3 regions of the Paenibacillus germinis genome follow, and region 2 is predicted to be linked to each of the others. Evidence: riboswitches for the same ligand, from Rfam matches in the RefSeq annotation. Region 2 holds a riboswitch; each other region holds the start of a gene.
What was found. A riboswitch is a leader RNA that binds a small molecule or an ion and turns the genes downstream of it on or off. The one in region 2 is predicted to bind cyclic di-GMP.
Positions count from the first base shown of each region.

Region 1 (7,779 bases), on a different contig from region 2:
CAGCCCTTAATCTACTTCATATTATGAAAATAAGATAGATTGAAACCGAATAACGGCGCTGAAGTCCGTAAGCTCGGAATCATCGCTCCAAATAGGTAGTTAACGGCATCCAGGTCCGTTAAACGTCTATTTCCGGTTGGTTTCATTAACTGTGTGCGTTAATTGGTCCGTCGTAGTTTTTTTGGCGGATGCGGAGACGGCGGATGCCTATTTCACGTCGTATCCTTTGGCGATGGATGGTTCAATCCATCGCTTTTTGAAGTGTTCGCGGCGCATGATCACCACACGGTCTTTGTAGACGTCCACGACGAGACTCTGGCTGATTGCCTGTGTCTCGGGCACGTTTTGCGCGTTCCATACCTCCCGGATGGAAGCGCTGGAAGCGGCAAGAAACTTCAGCTGCTTCACTTGTCTGGTCGTTTCCAGGTTCCAGTGGGTGTGACCACTGAACAGAATGACGTTCGGGTGCGCATCGAGCAGCGCCCGCAGCTCCTCGTGCTGGACGACGCCCAGCTCCAGATCCGTGCCATCCAGCGTCTGCGGCAGCGGCTGGTGGAGGAATACGAACACGGGCTTGCCGGCATCCGCCGAGCCCGCGGCCGTTAGCCGCTCGCGCAGCCAGCTGAGCTGCTCGGGCGAGAGGAACGCATTCTCACCGTAGGATGCGTTCACGTCCCTGTACGCTTCCCCGCTAAGGAATAGGAAGCGGTAGCCCTCCACGATAAGCTCGTGATACGGCTTATCGTAGCCCATCATGCGGTCGAATAACGCGACCGCTTGCTTGCTCGACCATGTTGGATTCATCTTCGATGTATCCAACCCACCCTCCGTCGTGCGCCACACGCCGTAGTAATCGTGGTTGCCCATGGTCGCATGCACAGGGGCATGGTGCTGGCGGCCGAGCAGCGCCAGCAAGCTGCGATAGTCGGCCTCACTCCCATTCGTGAGGTCGCCGTTCAAGACGAGCAGCTTGCTGTCGGGGCGGAGCGCGTGATGATCGGCCAGCGCTTGACTCAGCCTCAGCTGAGCGACTTGATCGTAGGACGTGATGTGAACATCGCTCATCACGGAGAACGAAAACAAAGGCGCAGCCAGAGGCTGTTCAACCTTGCCACTAGCCAAGGTTGTGCCTCGCAACGGGGTCAATAATAGAAGAAAACTAAGGATAAGTATTCGCAGCTTTAATGATTTCATCTCGGATTCACCTTCCAATTAGACTTATCGATTGTCCTTATTTAGCTTGCTTAGCGATGATTGTACTGGTTGAGATTGTGGAAACATTCAAGCTCATATAGCGAATGATTTTCTTTCAGGCAATGGATTTTCTAGTTTTTATTTGAGAGTGAGTGGAGTAGAAGCCTTCGAATCTGTCAGTTCCCGCCTTTGTAATAAGGGAAAGTTGTACGGTGTACAACATTTTTGTCCAATTTTTCTCACCAAGCTGTAATTGTTGTAGTTTGTACAACAATACAGCTTTATTTCTGGTTATTTGGCTGTTTTTGGGCTAAATTGTTGTATTTTTTACATCATTCGCCGAAAACTCTCGGATTCGCTCACATAATGTTGTACAGAGTACAACTTTGCTAACCGTGGGAGTAAGATGGGGGTGCTTACAGCAAGCACGCACCCTAGTGGTATTCCCAGTTCCAAGGGAATTTATTTATTTTGCTGCCCAGCCCAAATATCAGTTTAAGTGTTGACTTTTAAGTCAGTTGGTTGTATGGTTAATTACATGAGTAACTAACCAATGTGGTGGTGAGAGAAATGGGACTAATGATGGACGATAGCCGCCCGATTTTTGTACAAATTGCAGAACGTATTGAAGACGACATCATTGAGTCAAGAATGCCAGAGGAATCGCAAGTGCCTTCTACGAATCAGTTTGCATCCTTTTATCAAATTAATCCGGCGACAGCAGCGAAAGGTGTTAATTTGTTGGTAGACCAAGGGATTTTGTACAAGAAACGAGGAATTGGCATGTTTGTAGCGGAGGGAGCGCGAACGAAGCTGATGGAGAAGCGGAAAGAACTATTTTATGAGCAATATGTGGTGACGATGGTGAAAGAAGCCGAGAAGCTCGGGATTACCGTAGAGCAATTGACGGAAATGGTGCGCAGAGGGGAGAAAGCGTGATGACCAACATTGTGGAAGTGAAAGGACTAACCAAGACCTATGGCCAAATGATGGCAGTAGATCATGTTAGTTTCACGATTGAAGCGAACAAAATCTATGGCTTGCTAGGCAGAAACGGAGCAGGTAAAACAACGATCATGCACATGATCTCGTCTCAACAGTTTGCTACAAGCGGCGAGTTGAAGGTATTTGGGGAAGAACCTTACGAGAATAGCCGAGTGCTCAATCAAATTTGCTTCATTAAAGAGAGCCAGAAGTACCCAGATAGTTTCCGTGTCATAGATGTAATCGAGGTTGCGAGAACGCTTTTCCCGAACTGGGATCATGCTTATGCGCATGCTTTAATTGAAGATTTCCGTCTGCCTTTGAAAAGAAAAATAAAAAAGCTATCCAGAGGGATGCTTTCTTCTGTTGGTATTGTGGTTGGTCTGGCTAGTCGAGCGCCATTAACCATCTTTGATGAGCCCTATTTGGGTCTGGATGCTGTGGCAAGAATCCTATTCTATGATCGCTTGCTTGAAGACTATGCTGAGTTTCCGCGGACCGTTATCCTCTCCACGCATCTCATCGACGAAGTAAGCCGTTTACTCGAGCACGTGCTGGTTATCGATAACGGCAAATTGATTATGAATGAAAATGCGGATGCTCTTCGCGGTCGTGCTTGCACGGTGTCCGGTCTAGCAACAGCGGTGGATTCATTCACACGAGGCAAAGAATTGCTTGAACGCACGGCGATTGGTGCGGCTGCATCGGCTACATTTCTAGGTGTTCTAAGTGAGCGGGATCGGAAGGAAGCAGAGACGTTAGGACTTGAATTCACACCGGTATCTATGCAGCAGCTTATCGTTCATCTGACGCGCACACCATCAATCGCGGGGAAGGGGACTGAGGAATAATGAATCGAGTAAACCAGGTAGTAAAGCTCCATTTGAGGAACAAAATGACATGGTTCGCTATCCCATGGTTCATTGTCGGTGCAAACTTTTTGATCAATTTGATTATTGCGACCTCGCTGGGAGTAAATGAGTCCATAAACACGGGAGCGATTATTTCGATTTTCATCTACACCCTTGTAGCAGGAACGGTCACTATTAAAGAAACCTTCCCATTTGCCTTGGGACTGAGTATTCGAAGGAAGGATTACTTCTTTGGAACGGCTGTGACAGCTATTATTGTCAATGCTTGCTCAGCCCTGGTACTTGCCATCCTGTCGATGATTGAAGAGGCCACCCATGGCTGGGGGGTTCGATTGCACCTTTTTAATGTTCAATTTCTAAACGATCTTTCACTGATAGGCACGTGGGGTATTTATCTCATCGTACTTCTTCATATGTATTTCCTCGGGTTCGCGATATCCAGCTTACACCGTCGTTTCGGCAGCGCTTCGATGTATATCTTTTTTGCATCCCTGCTTTTGATTGGTACCGTAGTTTCCTATACCTTCACCCACTTTGGGTTATGGGGCGGTATCTTGGATTGGATCATCCACAGTTATATGGATATATTCTGGTGGATGGTACCTATGGTTGTCGTGTATTTGGTGGCAGCTTATGGATTGCTTCGTAGAGCGACGGTTTAGAACTAAGAATAAGCCTGCTGCAGCTGCAGTGGGCTTATTTTGTTAGTTTCCTAATCGAGATCCGAGCCACGTATGCGGGTTGCCTGCCCAGCAACAGCCCAGCTTTGGCTTGCCGGCGCTAATCCATAAAGTGGTCACTTTGCGGTCGCCGCAGCTAGAAGCGAGAAGAGAGAAACCGTTATTTTTCTGTAAAATATCCGGGAAATGAGTAATCAAGCTCGCATACGCCTCAAGCAAAAACGCCACCCAAGCAACATACCTGAATCGGCAAGTGCTGCTAAAGTGGCGCAAAAAACATCTTTTAAACCGGCAAAAACGCTTATACGACTTTGGCTAAGTATGCATCGAGCTGATCGAACGTTCCGCCGAAGCCTTGTTTCATGGAATCATACATGCCCTCAAAGAACCTAAGTTCTTCCTCAGTTGCATTGATAGGCCCTCCGCGCATGATCAGTGTAGTTTTTCCTTCATTTTCAGTAAAAGATAACTTATTCATTATTTCTAGTGGAAAGCTTTCACTGAATGGTGCTCTGATAATGTTAGCCTCTGCATCAGAGAAGGAATTCACGAAGACGAGTTTCTCAGGTGAATTAATTTCATGGTAGACAAACTTACCCCACATTTCAAAGCCTTCAGCTGATTTCATGCTGTAGTGGAAGATGCCACCTGGGCGTAGATCTAAGGTGTGTACGCTTAATTCGAATCCTGTTGGTCCCCACCAGCGAGCTAAATGTTCAGCCTCAGTCCACGTTTTGAAGACGAGTTCACGTGGTGCGTTGAAGGTACGAGTAAGAACCAATTCGCCTCCTTCTACGGTGACATTGAAGTTGTTCCCTGCTTTTTCTTGAGTCATGTCTAATCCTCCAAATCAAATTGTTTTTTCTTTTCCTTCTCTAACATTAGCTGCAAATAATCGTCCAAACGATCAAATCTCTCTTCCCACATGCGGCGGAAAGAGTCTAGCCAGCCATCCAACTCTTTGAGCGACTGAAACTGCAGGTTATAGATTCTTTTATTCGCAGACGGTTGTACCTCGACAAGTTCTGCATCACTAAGCACGCGGAGATGTTTGGATACTTGCGGCTGCTGGAGCTCAAGCCGATCCGCTATTTCCCCGACGGTAAGAGGGCCGTCACGCAGAAGCTCGACAATGTGCAAGCGGTTTGGCTCGGCAAGAGCACTGAAAGTCTTATTCATAGACATAATATACTCCGAATGGAATATTCCTGTCAAGGAATATTTGTTAATGCAATCGCAATTTGTTGAAAAGCAAAAAGACTGCCACACCGGCAGTCTTTCCTTCTTTCACGTTCTTTCACATGTTTTAGTTTAAGCCAAGATTCGTTTTGTATACTACTTTATGCCTTCTTATTTCTTTACCCATTTTTTCTGTAGTAAATCGATAGACCATTTTTACTCGGTTTATAAGTTTTCATAGGGATCTTGCTCACTTCTTTTTGGATACTAGTACTATATGTTTCTCTTACGAGAGGGATTGTGTAGTTGTCCACATGTCTATCAAAATGAAAAAATTAATACGAGACGTATATAAATCATAGAATTGGACGAATCTAGTAGCTATAACTCTATTATTTTTTAAGAGGAGGAGATACTATGTTTCGTAAAATTCTTTATGTTACTTTGACGCTTCCGTTGCTGCTTTGTTTGTGGCAGGTGCAACCCGCCTATTCGTACCCTGAAAGTGAAGATGGGGGGGAATTACCTCCTACGTATAGTATGGCAAGAAATGCAGCTCCTGTGGAAGAAGCCGCTCAAGCTGAGCTTGTTCAGCCTAAGACGCAGTACCAAGTGGACCGCGGAGATACACTGTTCAAAATTGCACGTGATTTTGGCGTAACCGTAGATGACCTTATCAGCTCTAACAATATTCAAAATCCGAACCAGCTAACGATTGGTCAAAGTTTAACGATTCCGAAGACTGAATCAGAGATTGGTTTACCAAATGGTCAAAAGAAAATTATCAAAAAAGTGTTGAACACAACCCTTACAGCTTATACGGCTGGTGTTGAATCAACAGGTAAAAAGGCTTCCCATCCCATGTACGGCATCACATTTAGTGGTCTTAAAGCCAAAGAAGGACGTACGATCGCCGTGGACCCGGCTGTTATCCCTTTAGGATCTACAGTGTTCATTGACGGTATAGGTATTCGTAAAGCAGAGGATATAGGTTCGGCTATTCGCGGTTCGAGAATTGATGTATTCATGAATGATCTAAATGACGCTCAAGAATTCGGCGTAAAGAAGAATGTGAAAGTCTATCTGCTAGATAGAGAGAATATTTAAGTCAGAAATTTATCAGGGCAAAGGTCAACCGGGACATAAGGTTGGCCTTTTTTGTGTGATATCACACACTTTGTGCATGTATTTCCTCTTTTTTGTAGAAAAGTGTTGAATTTTGAAAAAACGTGGATTAATATGGAAAACAGTCAGTTCTATATAACTAGTTCCAATGAGTAAAAATACCTAAAAACCAAGCGATAATGAACAAAGGCAAATCCATCGAAAGGTGGAGACGCAAAGCCACGGGTCTAAGCCATGAGTCACGTTTCATGGGACGATAGCCGGGTTGCTCTATTGAGCTTGGTTTTTTGTGTTATTTTAACATGGAGATTGAGAAGGAGCGAGTGCGTGTGGGGTTTATAGGAAAGAAATTATGGGTGCTTATCTTGATGGTTGTCATCGGTGCAGGGTCTTTAGTTTTACTGCCAAAAAGCGCCTTCGCGGAGTTATTCACCTCAACGGACAAGCTTACCGAGTACACGCTACCTGAGTCTGAAGCGAAGATCACAGGCAATCAGATGGTGTACATAGGCAAAGATAATATAGGTTGGGAGCAGGTATTCAGTCGCAACCTAGAGACCGGAGAATTGAAGCAACTTACTGACACCAAGAAGTTTAAGAAATACTTATCTGCAGGAGGAGGCTACGCTGTCTATTTGGAGGACCAAAAGCATGTTATGCTTGTCAATCTTCTAACCGGTGAAGTAACCGAGACTGAAATCCCTCCATATCCCTATGATCAATTTGCCACTGATGGGAAATATGTTGTTTTCTACAAACCGCTTGAAGGGACGTTCAGGGCTTATAACTTAGAAACTAAAGTAATCAAAGAAATCGGAAAAGGCAGAAGGGCTTTAATTGAAAATGGTATTGTCGTCTATATTAGCGAGAAGGGAAGCTTAGAACGCTATAACGCAACGGATGGATTGTCCAGAACATTGTACAAGCCAACAGAAGGTTATATCAGGAATGATAAGAAATTTGCATTTGACGGCAAAAACGTTATCTGGATACATGCATTTACTTCCAAGCCAGATTATGAGACAAGGATGCTGAATGTCGAGGATATCGACACCGTACCAAAGGTACTAAGCACCTTCAAGGAATTAGGAGATCTTTTCTCGCAAGTATCCATTGGTACTGGTATAGCGGCATGGCCGGAGTTCAAAAATGGAGCTAACCATATTGTCGCTGCCGATCTTACTTCAAAACAAACGGGCATTGTTGGAGACAACGAGATCCTCGTTGGCATCTACAACGACCAGCTTGTACTGAGAATGAAGGACGAAACCATCCAACTTCGCCAGCTCAAAAAGACAGGTGAAGGTCAGGTAGCAGACACGCTTGTTTCGGCTGTTCCTTATTTCTATAGTGTCCCTACTGGTGTCAGAGAAAGTATCGGGAAATTGGGTTATATTAAAAAACTGTCTACACAGGACGATAGCGTAACCGTATACTCACCGAAAGACCCGGAATCTGATTTTTATGAAGCTGTCACAATTGACTTCAAGGATGATAAAGATTTAGCGCTTACCAAAGCACTTAAGCCTGGCCAAAAAATGGTCAGCTACCCGTGGGCTGTGTCCTATGAGTCGAGGGATGACGTCTTGAAGCTCTCGATGACTTATATGAAGGAAAGAGTTCCTGCAGGAGGTCTGAACAAACTGGGGATTTATCGACTAGATTCCGGCGTGTGGACTTACATGGGCGCTCTGCTAGAGGAGAATAACACACGGTTATTTACGGACATTTCTCAGTCAGGTGTT
Region 1 is NZ_WHOC01000198.1:107,885-115,663, reverse strand. Features, by position in the region: gene GC102_RS38370 (metallophosphoesterase family protein) at 208-1,194, opposite strand; gene GC102_RS38365 (GntR family transcriptional regulator) at 1,765-2,133, shown strand; gene GC102_RS38360 (ABC transporter ATP-binding protein) at 2,133-3,029, shown strand; gene GC102_RS38355 (hypothetical protein) at 3,029-3,712, shown strand; gene GC102_RS38350 (DUF5701 family protein) at 3,755-3,949, opposite strand; gene GC102_RS38345 (SRPBCC family protein) at 4,032-4,565, opposite strand; gene GC102_RS38340 (ArsR/SmtB family transcription factor) at 4,568-4,909, opposite strand; gene GC102_RS38335 (3D domain-containing protein) at 5,327-6,016, shown strand; cyclic di-GMP riboswitch class I at 6,213-6,307, shown strand; gene GC102_RS40480 (stalk domain-containing protein) at 6,364-7,779, shown strand, end outside.
Region 1: another riboswitch for cyclic di-GMP. It lies ahead of GC102_RS40480 (stalk domain-containing protein); the one in region 2 lies ahead of GC102_RS28495 (putative bifunctional diguanylate cyclase/phosphodiesterase).

Region 2 (7,779 bases):
GCTACGTGTATGGCGCGCTAGGGGGCATATTTATGATGGCTTTCTTTTTATATGAGAGAAGACATCCTGCACCGATCGTTCCGCTAAACCTGCTGCGCAATCGTCCGGTGGCCATTATGATTGCAAGCTCTTTTCTCAGCTGCGCGGCTCTCTTTGGGACATCCAGCTTCATACCTCTCTTCTTACAAAATCAAGGCTACTCGTTGTTTGTCAGCGGTATTGCACTTCTGAGTACATCCATTGGGTGGATGGCCGTAGCTATACCTGGTGGAAAATGGGTACTTCGCTATGGATATAAACGGCTTCTAGTCATAGGTAATATGATACTCGTCATTACAGCTGCCTTATTTTATTTCATACACGAGGCTTCTCCATTTTGGTACACATTTACCGCACTAACGACGCTTGGTCTTGCTTATGGGATAATCTTCACCATTACTACAATCGGTTCACAGCAGCTTGTTGAAGCGCACCAGAAGGGGATTTCCACTTCGCTGCAGCTCTTTGCACGGAACATTGGAACAGCCGTCAGCGTAACTATTATGGGGGCAATCCTAACGAAATCCAGCGTCTTTTATACGGGTATTCACGGCATGTTCGTATTTGGACTTTTGGCAAGCTTACTTTCATTGGCCATGCCGTTTGCTATTCGTTCGGCGTCCAATCTGAAAAGCCAGAAGACGGAGTAACCTCCGCATTCTGGCTTTTCTCATAAAGCATTTGAACTAGCATTTGCATCATGGATAACATAATTCTTTTCAAATAGCTGGGCTGTAAGTGGAACTGAGAATAAGTATCCTTGTATATGTTCACAACCAAATCTTTCTAGAAGAATTAGCTGTTCATGAGTTTCTACACCTACGGCAACAACATTCAAATTTAAATTATGTGACATGGCCATAATAGCTTTAATGATAGAAGATGTAGATATGCTGGTGGAAATGTCTTGAACGATTGATTTATCAATTTTCAAAGTATCGACTGGCGATTTATGTAAATAACTTAAAGAAGAATAACCTGTTCCGAAATCATCTACAGAGATTTTTACTCCCTCTTTCTTTAAAGCAGTAAGCTTTTCCATACAGCTGAGGCTGTTATACATCGATACACTTTCGGTGATTTCGAGTTCTAAGTACTGTGCTTCCAGCTCATTTTGATGGAGAATCTCGAGAATCATGGTCACCAAATCTTCTTGATGAAGCTGGACAGCCGATATATTGACTGCAATTGGAACAGGCTCCATACCCGCATCTTGCCATTTTTTCATTTGTAAGCAGGCTGTTTGTAGTACCCATTTTCCAATTGAAATAATTAGTCTGGATTCTTCTGCAATAGGAATAAATTCCTTCGGCGAGACGCTTCCTAACTCGTGGCTATCCCATTTTAGTAAAGCTTCTACGCCGATTATTTTGCCGGTAGCAATATGACATTTGGGTTGGTACATCAGGTAGAGCTCATTATGTTCTAGGGCTGTCCGGAGGGATTGTTCACATGCGCTTCTCCTCGAATGAATGACACTCATTTCCTGTTCATAAAATTGATAATGGTTTCCACCACGTTCTTTGGCCAGATACATCGCATGATCGGCATTTTTCAGTAAAACCTCCGGATCTTCTCCATCGATAGGATACAAAGAGATGCCAATACTGGTGGAAACAAAAACATTTCGCCCGTCGATTTGGAAAGGATCTTCCAATTGTTGGATGATCTTTTCCGCTTGCTCAGCAGCTGACTGCCGATTTCCGAATGGGTACAAAATCACAAATTCATCGCCACTTAGTCTGGAGACAATGCTTTGTGCAAACAAGCTTTCAGAGAGCAATGCAGAGAACTTTTGCAATACGAGATCTCCTAAGGGATGACCTAAAGTATCATTGATGAGCTTAAACCGATTTACATCAAGGAAGAGTAGAGCTAAGCTCTGATTATGTTGTTTGGCTTTGTTTAACGCATCATGGAAAAGCTGATTGAACTGGTTGCGATTCGGCAAACCTGTCAGAAGATCAAAGTAGGCTAGCTGTTGTATCATATCATCGGACTTCTTTTTTTTAGTCAAATCGCGAAGATAAGCTGTATAGACAAGCTTTCCTTTATACGTAGTGCTCGTAATCGTTAGTTCCGCTGGAAATACACTGCCATCCGATCGAAATGCTTTCAATTGGATTCGCTTCCCGATAATCGTTTCGTCTTTGGCCGTAAACAGCAGATTTAAGAAGGTTGTCTCCTGGCCATCTTTTTCAAAAAGAAAATCGATTAATGTAAGCCCTAAAGCTTCTTTGCGTTCGTATCCAAAAAGGACTTCTGCCGCAGGATTAAACGCAATGATCCTCCCACTTGAATTAAACATCATGATACAATCAATAGCAGACTCTAAGAGGGAAGCTTTGAGTGCTGTTTTGTTAGTAAAGGATATGTAAAGAGCAATTATTGAAATAATGAACGTTAGCAATATGAGGTAAATAGGAAAACTATCCGTTAGGGTATGATGCATGAATCCACCTCATTTCGTATAAATAAAAAAGTCCATCCCGAATGAAAGGATGAACTCCTTGACTCGGTAACCTGTCGTCCATAGCATCCCAATTAGGGATGCCTTAGGTCATGGCTTTGCGTCCCATTGTTTCCAATGGTTTGCTTTTAACGATTCCATATATGTAGTTCAAAAGGCACTAGTTAATGATGTGAAAGGCTTATATACCAGTTAATACGCCTCATTATAAATAGTTAAAAATGACGTGTCTATAGCGGTATTTGCATATAATTAGCGAATTATGTCGAAATCAACTAAAAATAATTAATAATGCTAATTTCTTGATTTTTCTATAGTTCTAGAGATGGATAGGTGAGGTTCAATGAGTAAATTAGGCCAAGTTCGAGGCATTATTTTTGATATGGATAATACACTGCTGAGGTCTAGCATTAATTTCCAAATGATGAAAAAGCAAGTGGCGGACTACCTTACCGAGAATGATCTATTGCCGGTTGGTTTTCCGATTCAAGAGCATACCACATCAACCATGATTGAGTATGTAAAAGCGAATGGGATGCCTGAAGAGTCCTATATAGAAGTGATGAATATGGTTGTTCAACATGAACTAATAGGCATGGAGGGTGCAGGACTGGAATCCCAGGTTTCCGAGCTTCTAAATGTTTTAAAGACGGGCTATGTCCTGGTTATTGTGACTAATAATTCATACAAAGCCGCAGTACGTGCGCTGGAAACGACAGGAATTCATCCATACTTTGATTTGATTATCGGAAGAGAGCAGATGAATGCCATGAAACCATCTCCATCCGGATATTTAACCGCTAAGCAGCATTTTCCACAAATTCTTGAGAGCGAATGGATATCGATCGGTGACTCGTGGATAGACGGCAAAGCATCCATAGATGCAGGAGTTCCCTTTATCAGCTATGGGCCCAGCGGACATCTGATGGAGGAGAAGGGAATCACCCCTGTAGCGCATGTTGACAGCTTGCTTAAGTTGTTAGATTATGTGTAGATAACGAAAAACGAAAGTAGTGAAAAAAGATGTTAATAAATGTGAAATCCCGACTAAAAGAAAATGACATACAAGAACTGCTGAGTTACAGCGTTTTTCCCGATCCAGAGGCGTTGCAACCTGTCATTGAGCGTTATGAAAATGATGCTAATCTATGGTTGTTTGGGTATGAATCCGAAGGTATCTTAGTGGGCATCATTGGCTTTGAGCTCAGTGATAATCAGGAAATGACGATCACTCATCTGGCCGTTGAACCGGAGAGCAGAGGGGTAGGCTTTGGACGAGGGATTATTCTTGAAATTATTGAAGATATGCACCCCGTTCGAATCGTGGCAGAAACGGATGAAGAATCGGTCCAATTTTATCGGAATATTGGGTTCGTCATTCGCAGCCTTGGGGAGAAATATCCTGGTGTAGAGCGTTTTCTATGCACATATGAGGTAGAAGAAGCGGAAGTGGATTAAGAGATTGTTGGGTACGTTACATTAGCGGAACTACGATTTTTTATTTTTGGAAAAAGCCGTTAAAAATTGAAATCGCGGATCGTCGTTCCCCCAAACTATATTAATCTCTTTAAAAAAAGGATCTAGTCGCGATACGTGGCTCAGATCCTTTTTCGTGCTCCGGGCAGCATCGGTAAGATTACTTTTGAGCCTTAGATGAAAGTAAGTGTCATGTTAGGAAGCTTTTCGCATATATTGTGTTAGATTATTAACTTTAAAAAAAGAGTGAAAGCGATTTCGTTTCGTCATTTTAAGTGACAAAATTCACAATGCTGACAAGCTCAGATCCGTTTACTGTCGAATGAGCAAGCAAGTTTCCTAAGAAATAGGAGGGTGCAGAGATGCTGCATATTGTCGTTTGTATCAAGCAGGTACCTGACTCTAGAGAAATTCGCATTGATCCCAAAAATAATACGTTAATTCGCCAAGGTGTCCCAAGTATCGTGAACTTCTATGATATGCATGGGTTGGAAGAGGCGCTCCGTATTAAGGATGAACAGGGTGCGAGGATTACTGTAGTAACAATGGGACCTCCGCCTGCGGAGAAAGGTTTAAAGGAATGCATTTCCCTCGGGGCAGACGATGCTGTGTTGGTGACGGATCGCGGCTTCGCGGGAGCGGACACGCTGGCGACATCGTACGTTGTTGCCCGAACCATCCGTAAAATTGCTGAAACGTGGGGACCGGTGGATATCGTTTTTTGCGGCAAACAAACGCTGGACGGCGACACGGGGCAAGTTGGGCCTGGCGTCGCATGCCGATTGGATTTGGAACAGCTTACTTATGTAAACAAAGTCGCCAGTGTGGATGAAAAGCGGCGAAAAGTTCGTGTGCATCGGCTTTTGGAAGATGGCATTGAAGTCGTTGAGACAAGCATGCCGGTGTTGATCACGGCACTGAAGGAACTGAACAAGGTGAGACGAGCATCGCTGCCTGGTATGATTCGGGCTGCGCGTTATAAGCCGACTGTTTGGACGACAGCTGATTTTCCGGATCTTGAAAAAGCGAAAATCGGGCTAAAAGGCTCACCAACGATCGTAGCCAAAACATGGGTGCCCGAGATAAAAGCGGTTAAAACGCATATGATCGCGTTTGATTCGCCGGAAGCAGCGGCTGCTCAGCTAGCTGATCAGCTCATGTCGAAGGAGATGCAGACTTTGTTAGACTGGTCTTCGTGAAAGTAAAGCATGTGTACGACCTAAAAAACTCAGAATCACCGTTATGGGAATGGAGGAAGTCACAATGTCAAATGAACAATCACCGGACCAGCCTGAAGCGTCGATGCCCGATTGGTCGGCTTATCGGGGGGTATTGATCGTTGTAGAGCAGCGAGATGGAGCTGCGAAGAAGGTCTCCTGGCAGCTGCTAGGCGAAGGCAAGAAGCTGGCCGCGAAGCTTGACGCGCCGCTCATGGCGCTCGTCATCGGCGAGAATGTGGGCCACCTTGCCGATGAAGCCGTGCATTACGGCGCGGACAGGGTTTTCTTATGCGAAGCGCCAGAGCTTCGCACCTACAGGACTCGGCCATACAGCCGAGTCTGCTTGAAGCTGATCGAGGAAGCGAAGCCCGAGATCGTGCTGTTCGGCGCGACAGCGACGGGCCGCGATTTGGCAGGTGCGATAGCGACGCACCTGCCGACGGGGCTGACGGCCGACACGACGCAGCTCGACGTGGAGCCGCCGCCGTCAAGGCTGCTGCTGGCCAGCCGACCGGCTTTTTCCGAGAAGATGATGGCCACCATCCTCTGTAAGCAGTACCGGCCGCAGATGGCGACGGCGCGCGCCGGGGTGTTTCAGGCGCTGCCGAAGGACGCGACGCGCCAAGGTGAAATCATTCGCATCGAGGCGACGATGCGAGAGGAAGAGATTGCCGCGCAGGTGCTCGACTTCCTGCGCGAAACAGGCAAACTCAATCTCGAGGATGCCGAGATTATCGTGGCAGGGGGCCGCGGACTGGGCGGGCCCGATGCTTTCGGGATGCTCGCCGAGCTAGCGGATGCGCTCGGCGGTGTCGTTGGCGCATCGCGTGCCGCGGTCGATGCGGGTTGGATCGGGCATGAGCACCAGGTTGGTCAAACCGGAGCCACGGTCAGGCCGAAGCTATACTTCGCCATCGGCATTTCCGGTGCTGTTCAGCATACCGTAGGTATGAGCCATGCTGACGTCGTCGTTGCGATTAACAAAGACGATAAAGCGCCAATCTTCCAATTCGCTCATTATGGCATTGTTGGCGATATGTTCAAAATTGTTCCTGCCATTACGAATGAGATTAGGCAGCGCCGAACGTTATTTGGCCAACAACTAGCTGGCGCCGCAACCTCCTTGCCACAGGACGAAGCGAAGACAGGGGTTAACGCGGCCCTTGAGAGGAGTGAAGCCAAGTGAACGAGAAATTTGACGCGATTGTTGTTGGCGGTGGTCCGGCGGGCGCAGCAGCAGCTTTGACGATGGCACGTGCAGGATTATCCGTTGTTTTGTTGGAGAGGGGCGAGTTCCCTGGAGCCAAAAACATTTTCGGAGGTGTCCTATACCGTAAGCAAATCGAAGAGCTGGTTCCCGAATTTTGGAAAGAAAAAAACTTTCCCATGGAGCGTTACATTGTGGAGCAGCGCATCTGGATGATGGGCAAAGAATCTATGGTCACCTTCGGGCACCGCAATGAGGCTTACAAAGAGCCTTACAATTGCTTTACTGGACTGCGGGTTAAGTTCGATCAGTGGTTCGCGGACAAAGCCGTTGCTGCTGGGGCCATCCCTATTTACGAAACCGTTGCACTCGATGTGATTCGAGAAGGTAATAAGATCGTCGGTGTTCGTACCGATCGAGATGACGGCGATTTGTACGCCGATGTTGTTGTCATTGCCGATGGCGTGAACTCCTTGCTCGGTAAGGCGATGGGCATTCACAAAGAATGGATGCCGGACGAAGTTTCGTTGGCTGTGAAAGAAGTAATAGCACTACCTAGGGAGAAAATCGAAGACCGATTCGGACTCGAAGGTGACGAAGGCGTTACGATTGAGTTTATGGGCGAGACCTCGCTAGGTATGGCGGGCATGGGTTTTCTATACACGAATAAAGAAACCATTTCACTAGGCGTAGGCGTTATGGTTAATCATTTGCGGGACAAAAAGGTGAAGCCTTATGCGGTTCTCGATGCTGTTAAGCAGCACCCTATGATTCGGAAATTGATTCAAGGGGGAGAAACGAAGGAGTACTCTGGGCACTTGATTCCCGAGGGTGGCTTTCATTCCATACCGCCGTTGTCGGGAGATGGCTGGTGCGTTTGCGGGGATGCCGCGCAATTAATCAACTTTGTGCATCGTGAAGGTACTAACTTAGCGATGACCTCCGGTCGACTGGCCGGTGAGGCGATTGTGGAGGCCAAAGCACAAAGCGACTTTTCTGCTGCTTCACTCAAAGCCTACGACCAAAAGATTCGCGAATCCTTTGTCCATAAAGATTTACAGAAATACAAAGGCATGCATCAATTCCTGAAGGAGCAGGACCCTGAATTACTGTTCGACAAGCTGCCCAGAGCGCTGAATGAAGCGGCTTACAACATGTTCCTCGTGGATGGGATTACCAAAGCGGATAAGCAAAAAATGGCAATGAAGCTCATCAAAAATGCCGCAGGCGGTACGGTAAACCTGATGAAGTTAGGCTACAAAGGATGGAGGGCGATGAACGGATGAGCCAAAGTGACATTTCAGATAAGCTATTTACCATTCGTTATAAATGCGATGATAAGTCGCACCTCGTAATCAAGGATACGC
Region 2 is NZ_WHOC01000149.1:217,422-225,200, reverse strand. Features, by position in the region: gene GC102_RS28500 (MFS transporter) at 1-689, shown strand, start outside; gene GC102_RS28495 (putative bifunctional diguanylate cyclase/phosphodiesterase) at 710-2,491, opposite strand; cyclic di-GMP riboswitch class I at 2,554-2,646, opposite strand; gene GC102_RS28490 (HAD family hydrolase) at 2,853-3,503, shown strand; gene GC102_RS28485 (GNAT family N-acetyltransferase) at 3,545-3,967, shown strand; gene GC102_RS28480 (electron transfer flavoprotein subunit beta/FixA family protein) at 4,348-5,184, shown strand; gene GC102_RS28475 (electron transfer flavoprotein subunit alpha/FixB family protein) at 5,249-6,391, shown strand; gene GC102_RS28470 (FAD-dependent oxidoreductase) at 6,388-7,698, shown strand; gene GC102_RS28465 (ferredoxin family protein) at 7,695-7,779, shown strand, end outside.

Region 3 (7,779 bases), on a different contig from region 2:
AACCATTGGACCTGTTGTTGACGTGATGTTAGGAAGTGTCAGCTTCTTGGAAAGCTCAGGGCTCCAGAGGTCGCTCCATGACTTGATCTCTTTGGTAGTTGCTTTCGGATTGTAGGCAATACCCAATCGACCTACCGTGTACGCAGGACCGTAATCTTCACCTAGTGGCGCCTTAGCCAAATCATAAATGTCTTTCAAGTTTGGAATACGACTGCGGTCGATCTTATCGAACAGTCCAGCTTCAATTCCTTGTTGTGCGTAATAGTCGGATAAATAAATGAGATCCACACTAGAGCTGCCTTGTTTCACTTTGTTCAAACGTTCTGCGTTGTTGCCTATTTCTAGAACGATCTTAGCATTATGTTCTTTCTCAAATGGTGCGTACACTTCTTTCTTAAAGAAATCATCCGCAAAACCCCAGGTGGAAATGATTAATGTTGTAGGTTCCCCTTTGGATGCCGCTGTGGCAGCTGCTGTGGGTGCTGTTGTAGCTCCACTTGTATTACCCTGGTCCTTCGCTGGCGCTGTGCCGCAACCTGTCAAGGCTAGTCCTACTACAGATAAAGAAATTAAACCACGAACCATTTTTTGTCTCATCATTTCATCGTCCTCCCAAGTTTTATCATGTATGATTTTAATGCGTGAATCCCCTGTTAAATTTTTACTAGTATTACTCAAGACCCCAGATATATGCGCGTTTCGCCTTAAATCCAGCTATACAAAAAAAAGAAAAGTACCCTTGATAGAAAGAAGCTTCTAATCAAGAGCACTCTTCATTGTAAACAATGTAAAGTGACATCTATTGGTATACATGTGGTTTCCTCTTAAGATAAATCAAAAGAGAACACCGCCCGACTAAACTATTCGGTTTGTTTAAGAATAATGTTCGTGATTGCCCATTGCGTCGGCGGATCATAGTCCCTTAATACGGCATCCATGGATAAGCCAAGTTCTTGCTCCAGCCTGTCCCGGATTCTCTTCTTGTATATAGAGGACATATAAAAATCGACTTCGTGTTTGAGCGTTGGCGCCTCGCCCTCTAATGCGGTTGAACGTGGTGAGCGGCGGTGCTTGGCATGAAAAGTAATAATGTTTTGATCAATGGAAACCTTCAGCAGTGTTGTGCCAAACCCGAACAACTCTTTGGAGATTTCGTTATAGAGGTGACACAGCTTCTTCTTGTATTCATTAGAATCTAGTTGTGGCATGGAATCACCTTCAAGATCAATTATCAACCCTTATGCGTTAAAATCTATCTTAATAATACATAGGATTTCAGAATTAATCAAGAGAATCGTTCGTCTTTCTCACTGAAAAAGGGCGTTATTGACCTACAACACATCTAAATGATCCAATTTCCCGAATGTCTTACAAATATTGCTTGATCGTAGTGACAGATAAACGTAAAAAAACGCTCAGGCAGCATAACACTTACTTGGTTAACACAAATCAAGGGCAGTCTCACCGCAACTTTAATACTAGTACTTTATTACTAGTATTAAGAGTGCTATACTTTAGAATAAATGAATAAATCGTAATTCTTCTGTTAAACGATAAGAGCAAAGCTAATGAAAATTAGTGACGCAAAGCTAAAGGAGCTAAGGCGAAATACTTCGCTATGCTTGCCAGTTACCGAAGGAAGGGACATATCCACAACTCCCCTTATTCTTCTTATAAGGGGAGTTTTCCTTATGTAACGGGTAGCCATCTATAACAGTAAATAGCTAGGTAGAAAGTCCCCCTGAAAGGTGATAATTAAAATGGCGAAACTAATGGTTGTAGATGATTCTATCTTTATGCGATTGATGATTAAGAATATCCTCTTAGAATTAGGGCATGAAATTGTAGCCGAAGCATCGAATGGACTTGAGGCAATCTCTCTGTTTTTACAACATTCACCTGACATCATTACGTTGGATATTACAATGCCCGAGATGGATGGTATTACTGCATTAAAGGAAATTAAAAGTTACAAGAGCGATTCAAAGATCATTATGGTCTCAGCAATGGGGCAACAATCCTTTGTCATTGAAGCCATTAACCTTGGCGCTAGAGATTTTATTGTGAAGCCTTTTGATAAAGACAGGGTAGCTGAAGCTGTAAAAAAAGTACTGAATACGTGAATGCCCACAAAGATCTCCACCTGAATGCCTCGCCATTCCACTTTTTGGACCTCCACATTATAATAAAACCTTAGCAATTCACATACTTAAACAGTTAGGCGGAATTTCCCATGCATTTACGATCTAAAGAAAGAGTAATCACATATTTTAGCCGTGATTATGTATTTCGATACGGATTCATTCTAACTCTACTACTGATGACGGTTTTACATGTATTTATTTTTCCAGAGTTTGATATATATGCTTTCTATCTACTATCTGTTATATTCTTGGGCATCGGCTTTTCGAATAAACCGCTGGTCTTTCTAATCATTCTTTGTACAATGGTAGTTTTGTTGAGGTCCTATGTAGAATTCAAACAATTCCCTCCCATGGATTCGTTCATTTCTCTCTGGTGTGTGTATGTGATCATGACCCTTATTGCGGCTAGGATGGAAAATAATTACCAGAAAAAGAGAAAAGTCACTTTTGACTTGATCTCAGCTCTAACGAAATCCTTAGATTCAAGAGATACATACACAGCAAGACATTCTGAGAAAGTAGCTAGTTATGCTTTAAAAATCGCTAATGAGATGAAACTTTCTAGTGAGCAATGTGATGCTATTTATGTTGGCGGCTTACTACACGATATAGGCAAAATCGGTGTACCCGAATATATACTTTCAAAAACAGGACGATTATCGGATGAGGAGTTCAAAGTTATTCAAAAACACCCGGTCATCGGCTACGAAACAATTAAACATATAACTGAATTCAACAAAAACGGAATATTGGATATTGTTCTATATCATCATGAAAAATATGATGGAACAGGGTACCCACAAGGTTTAAAAGGTGAAGAAATCCCTTTATACGCTCGCATCATGGCTGTTGCAGATTCTTATGATGCTATGACATCTACACGTGTTTATAGGGAACCTCTGAATAAAGAATTAGCTATTAGCGAAATTAGTAAAAATAAAGGTTTACAATTCGATCCACATATAGCTGATCTCTTTATTGGGATCTTAAATAGAGAAAAATAGACAAAAACCAGGTAGTAACACAAAAACTAAAGTGTTATTTCCTGGTTTTTATTGAAATTACCTTATTTGATTCCAGACGTCGCAATACCTTCGACAATATAACGTTGTAGTGTCGATGGCTGGTCAAAGGCAGAATAATCCGCGTATAGATGGTGATCGGACCACATCCGTCGACAGTAGCTGCTTTATATAGCTCGCGCGGTAACGTTCGTATAAATTGAACAATTATGTAGATAAAGAATCCTTATACCCCTTTCATGTCAATATAAATGTGGGCGCTTTCTTTTAAAAGTAGCAAATCTTATCATTTTTCCTTGCTGCACCTCGTTTATTCAAATAAGACAAGTCTTTTTTCCTGACTGCTTTTTTTAACTAACTCAATCACCTTTATGGTATTCATTGCATCGTTTGCACTTACGGGTACTGGTTTGTTATCAACAATTGCATGATATATGCCTAGATAATAAGATTCATAAGCGCCTGCTTTGGTCTCAATTTTTCCTTTTAGCGTACGATCACCTACACCTATCGTTAACTCCCCATAGTATTCTTCTTTATCTTTGCCCCAATGAACATCGCCCGGCACCTTACCTTGCTTTAATGCATCCTCTTGCGAATCCAAACCATATTTAATAAAACTGCCTTTATCTCCATGTATCTGAAATTTAGGTCCGGAGCTCTTGATGATCGAACTAGAATGTAAAATGACTCTCAATCTTTCATAACCTAGTATGATATGAAAATAATCATCAACCTCAGAATTTTTTCTTTGAGCAAACACATCGCCATAAATCGTTTCAGGAAGTCCAAATAGATGCAAAGCTTGATCGATAAGATGAGAACCGAGATCATAAAGCATACCTGAGCCCTCGATATTTTGCTCTCTCCATCGATTGGTTACTTCAGGGCGATATCGGTCATAATGTGCTTCATAGGAATATATTTCTCCCAAAACTCCTGATTCCACACTAGTCTTGACGGTCAGGAAATCATTGTCCCATCTTCTGTTATGAAAAACACTTATTATTTTTTTATGCCTAGTTGCAATTTCGATTAATTCCTGCGCTTCTTCCGAATGAATGACAAATGGTTTTTCAACTACAACATGTTTACCTGATAATAAGGCTTGCTTTGCAAAAGGATAATGGGTTGTGTTGGGTGTCGTTATGACAATAAGATCAATAGCAGGATCAGAAAATATGTGTTCAACATCTGAAACGACCACTGCATCAGGACACGCTTCATTTACTTTTTGGGGATTTGAAGAAACGATTTTTGATATTTCTAGTCCTTTAATAGTTTGTATAACCGGCACATGAAACGTTTTCCCTGAAAAACCATAGCCAATAATGCCAACCTTCACTTTTTCCATAAAATCACTCCATTTCGTTAACTTTTGAATGAATTTCTGCACCCATCATAAGTCAAAAAATGAAATGTCGCAAGCATATTTTAAGTTTAATAATTATGATTTTAAGTTTAAAACTTATATTAATGGTCATAATCCTTGAATTATTTAGGTAATAAACTTATAATTAGACATATACTTGTACTGAAAGAGGTAACATAATGAATCAGGATGAAAGAACCCAAGCCATAATCCAATATCTAAAAGATAACCATAAAATCCAACTTGAGGATATTTGTGAGCTGTATGGGGTTTCTCGCGATACGGCAAGACGTGACTTAGTAAAACTTGAAGAAGAAGGAGATATTATTCGAGTTCGAGGCGGAGCCATGCTTACTACCTTGACGAAGGATATTAAGAGCTATAAGGAACGATTACTTGATTCTGCAAATAAGAGGAGCATTGGCCGTATGGCCGCTTCGCTAATAAAAGATGGAGACTTCATCTTAATGGACACAGCAACAACCATACAATTTACAGCTGAATACATGTCTACGAAAAATAACGTTGTTGTAACGAATTCCATAGATATAGCAAGTATTTTGTGTGATAAACCCCATGTAACCACACATCTGCTTGGCGGCGAATTAAATACGTGGCATCGGTATGTCTTCGGTCCTCGTACATTAGAAATGTTAGCTGATATCAAAGTAGATAAATTAATTCTTAGCGCTTGCGGCATTACTTCCGATGGATTAACAGCACCTTCTGTTGACGAGGCCTATGTAAAATTAGAGATGATAAAAAGAGCTGATCAAGTCATTGTATTAGCGGATTCATCTAAATTCAGAAAAAGCCTTTTCCATCGGATTTGTGATTTGGGAAAGATAAATGTCCTTATTACGGATCAAGAACCTGATAGCAAAATGAGGGAAATGTTAATCCATAATGAAGTTGAATTAATCGTAGTCCCTTCGGAAAACTTAAATAACAGTTTGTGACTTCTCTTCTTTACAAACAAAGGAGCATGTTCCGATTTCACTCATGGAACATGCTCCTTCTATTATCTTTTCACAATCACTTTTTATTATTGAGCATAGACAGTATCAAAGTGACTGCTTCTGCTCGGGTGGCCTGATCATTAGGAGCGAAGAGGTTCCCATCTCTGCCTTGGACTAATTTCGCTTCGCTCGCTGCTGTAATATAAGTTTTGGCCCAAGCGGGAATATCATCAGCGTCGGCAAAGGTGGAATTTCGCGTGGTATCCAAGCTTAATCCCAGCGCCCTAACAATCATTGTCGTAATTTCAGCACGCGTAATCTTTTGATCCGAACGGAACGTATTGTCTTCGTAACCTGTCACAATGCCTGCCTTCACTGTAGCGGATATAGAGGTGCTGGCCCATTGCGGGATGCTATCCAAATCTGAAAAGGTAAGCTGCTTATCGTTAACTGGCAAATGAAGCGCCCTAGCAAGTATCACTGCGAACTCAGATCTGGTTATGAGTCCTTGAGGACGGAAGGAGCCATCTTCGTATCCGTTCACAAAACCAAGTTTTGCCGCTTTTTCTATCGCTTCTTTCGCCCAATGTCCAGAAATATCGGTAAACGTCGTCATATTCTTGATCTCGGTCGTGGCTACAGTACCCGCCGAATGCGTGACGGAGGCCAATTTGCTGTTCACAAGCTTCACATCAGTGAGCTCAATCGAAGCTTTTCCCCCGCCGATTACTTCAAAGGTTAGTGTGCATAGGGTCACTTCGCCGTTTTCCCCTGGAGTATTGCCCATCTTGGTACTGGCAAATTGCAAGTGATCCTTCTTCAGGATGGCCGGAACGGTAAATCCCGAGAACGCGCTTTTGGCTGCTTTGAATCGTAATTGGCTGTCGTCATACACGAAATTAACTTCGTAGGCGTATACATCCTGGAGATTTTTCCCTTTTACAGTGACTTCCACTTCTTTGCCAATCTCCGGTTTGTCATTTGAAATGATGAGTGAGTAGGAAGCCGTCTCTGCCGCCAACGTGGTTAGGGGAAGCAAAAGTACGAACATCAGCAAGGCGATGTTAATAATAAGAAGTTTGCGTATCATGTAGAATCTTCCTTTCCCAGGGATACGGCAGATCATTCTATGATCTTCTTAGCAATCGCCGCAATATCAACAATATCGATAACGCCATTACCGTCGAAGTCAGCTGACTTGAACCGGCTCCAATCCGGATGCTTATTGTCCATGCCATAATGAGCGGCTGCGATCGAAAGATCACCGATCGTGTACTTGTTGTCGTTGTTGGAGTCGCCCGGCAGACCAGGATGAGGTGGAGGCGTGATCACTTCAACGCGCATGGACATTGGAAGCGCCTGACTCTCATTTCCCTGCGCATCCCCTAGGGTCGCGCTCGTAACGGCTATCGATCCGCTCGCAGACTGCGTTATCTGCTTCGCACTGAAATTCAAATCGATAAACTCCGTATCGCTCGTTACGGAATGCTCCATCCCCTCGCTTACGACAAGAAGACGAATTTGTCCAGGAACTTGCTGATCCTTCGTATAGAGGCCTACGCCCTCAAGGGTTGACTTCGCATCTTTAAATTGATAGAGGTCCGTATCATACTGGAACAATAAATCCTGCGCCAGTACTGGCTTTTGCACATTCTTCAGTCCGAATCGGACAGTAAACAGATCGCCCGACCTAACAGAGCCAGGACCGCTCAATGTCGTTATCGTTTGCTGAATGACTTTTTTCTTCACATACACCTGTGCCGTCACCGTTTCCCCTTCATAAGCTGCGCTAATCGTCGTGCTTCCTTCGGATGCCCCGGTCACAATCCCTTTGTTATCGACGGAAGCGATACTCCCGTCTGCCGTCGTATACACAGCCAACGACGTTACATCCTTCACGATATTTGACCCGCTGTATGTCGCCGTGACGACAGTTTGATGCGTATCGCCTATTTCTAGATGATAAGACGGACTATCTAGGCTGAGTGTTATTGGCTCTGGTTCGGCCGCTTTGTGCAGTGTAAACTCATCCACCACCCGTCCGCCAACCGTCTTGGTCACAACCTTCAGCTCGTTACCTTTGATGTCCACAACCGCATACATTTGCGTGTTCTCGGCGTCGGTTACTTTCTGCCATTCTCTTGTTGTGAGCGAATAAAACTTAGGTCCAGTGGAACCAGCCACCATGTACGTCGTTCCTTGACCTTCGGCAACAGGCTTGCCAGCTTTCATCGGGAACGTCCGCAAGTAGATGTGGTCATGTCCGTTAATAGCAAGATCAA
Region 3 is NZ_WHOC01000176.1:172,407-180,185, forward strand. Features, by position in the region: gene GC102_RS34480 (ABC transporter substrate-binding protein) at 1-597, opposite strand, end outside; gene GC102_RS34485 (hypothetical protein) at 861-1,208, opposite strand; cyclic di-GMP riboswitch class I at 1,549-1,637, shown strand; gene GC102_RS34490 (response regulator) at 1,761-2,123, shown strand; gene GC102_RS34495 (HD-GYP domain-containing protein) at 2,534-3,148, shown strand; partial or broken gene GC102_RS40440 (ABC transporter permease subunit) at 3,273-3,389, opposite strand; gene GC102_RS34505 (oxidoreductase) at 3,477-4,520, opposite strand; gene GC102_RS34510 (DeoR/GlpR family DNA-binding transcription regulator) at 4,718-5,497, shown strand; gene GC102_RS34515 (S-layer homology domain-containing protein) at 5,574-6,587, opposite strand; gene GC102_RS34520 (phosphodiester glycosidase family protein) at 6,620-7,779, opposite strand, start outside.
Region 3: another riboswitch for cyclic di-GMP. It lies ahead of GC102_RS34490 (response regulator); the one in region 2 lies ahead of GC102_RS28495 (putative bifunctional diguanylate cyclase/phosphodiesterase).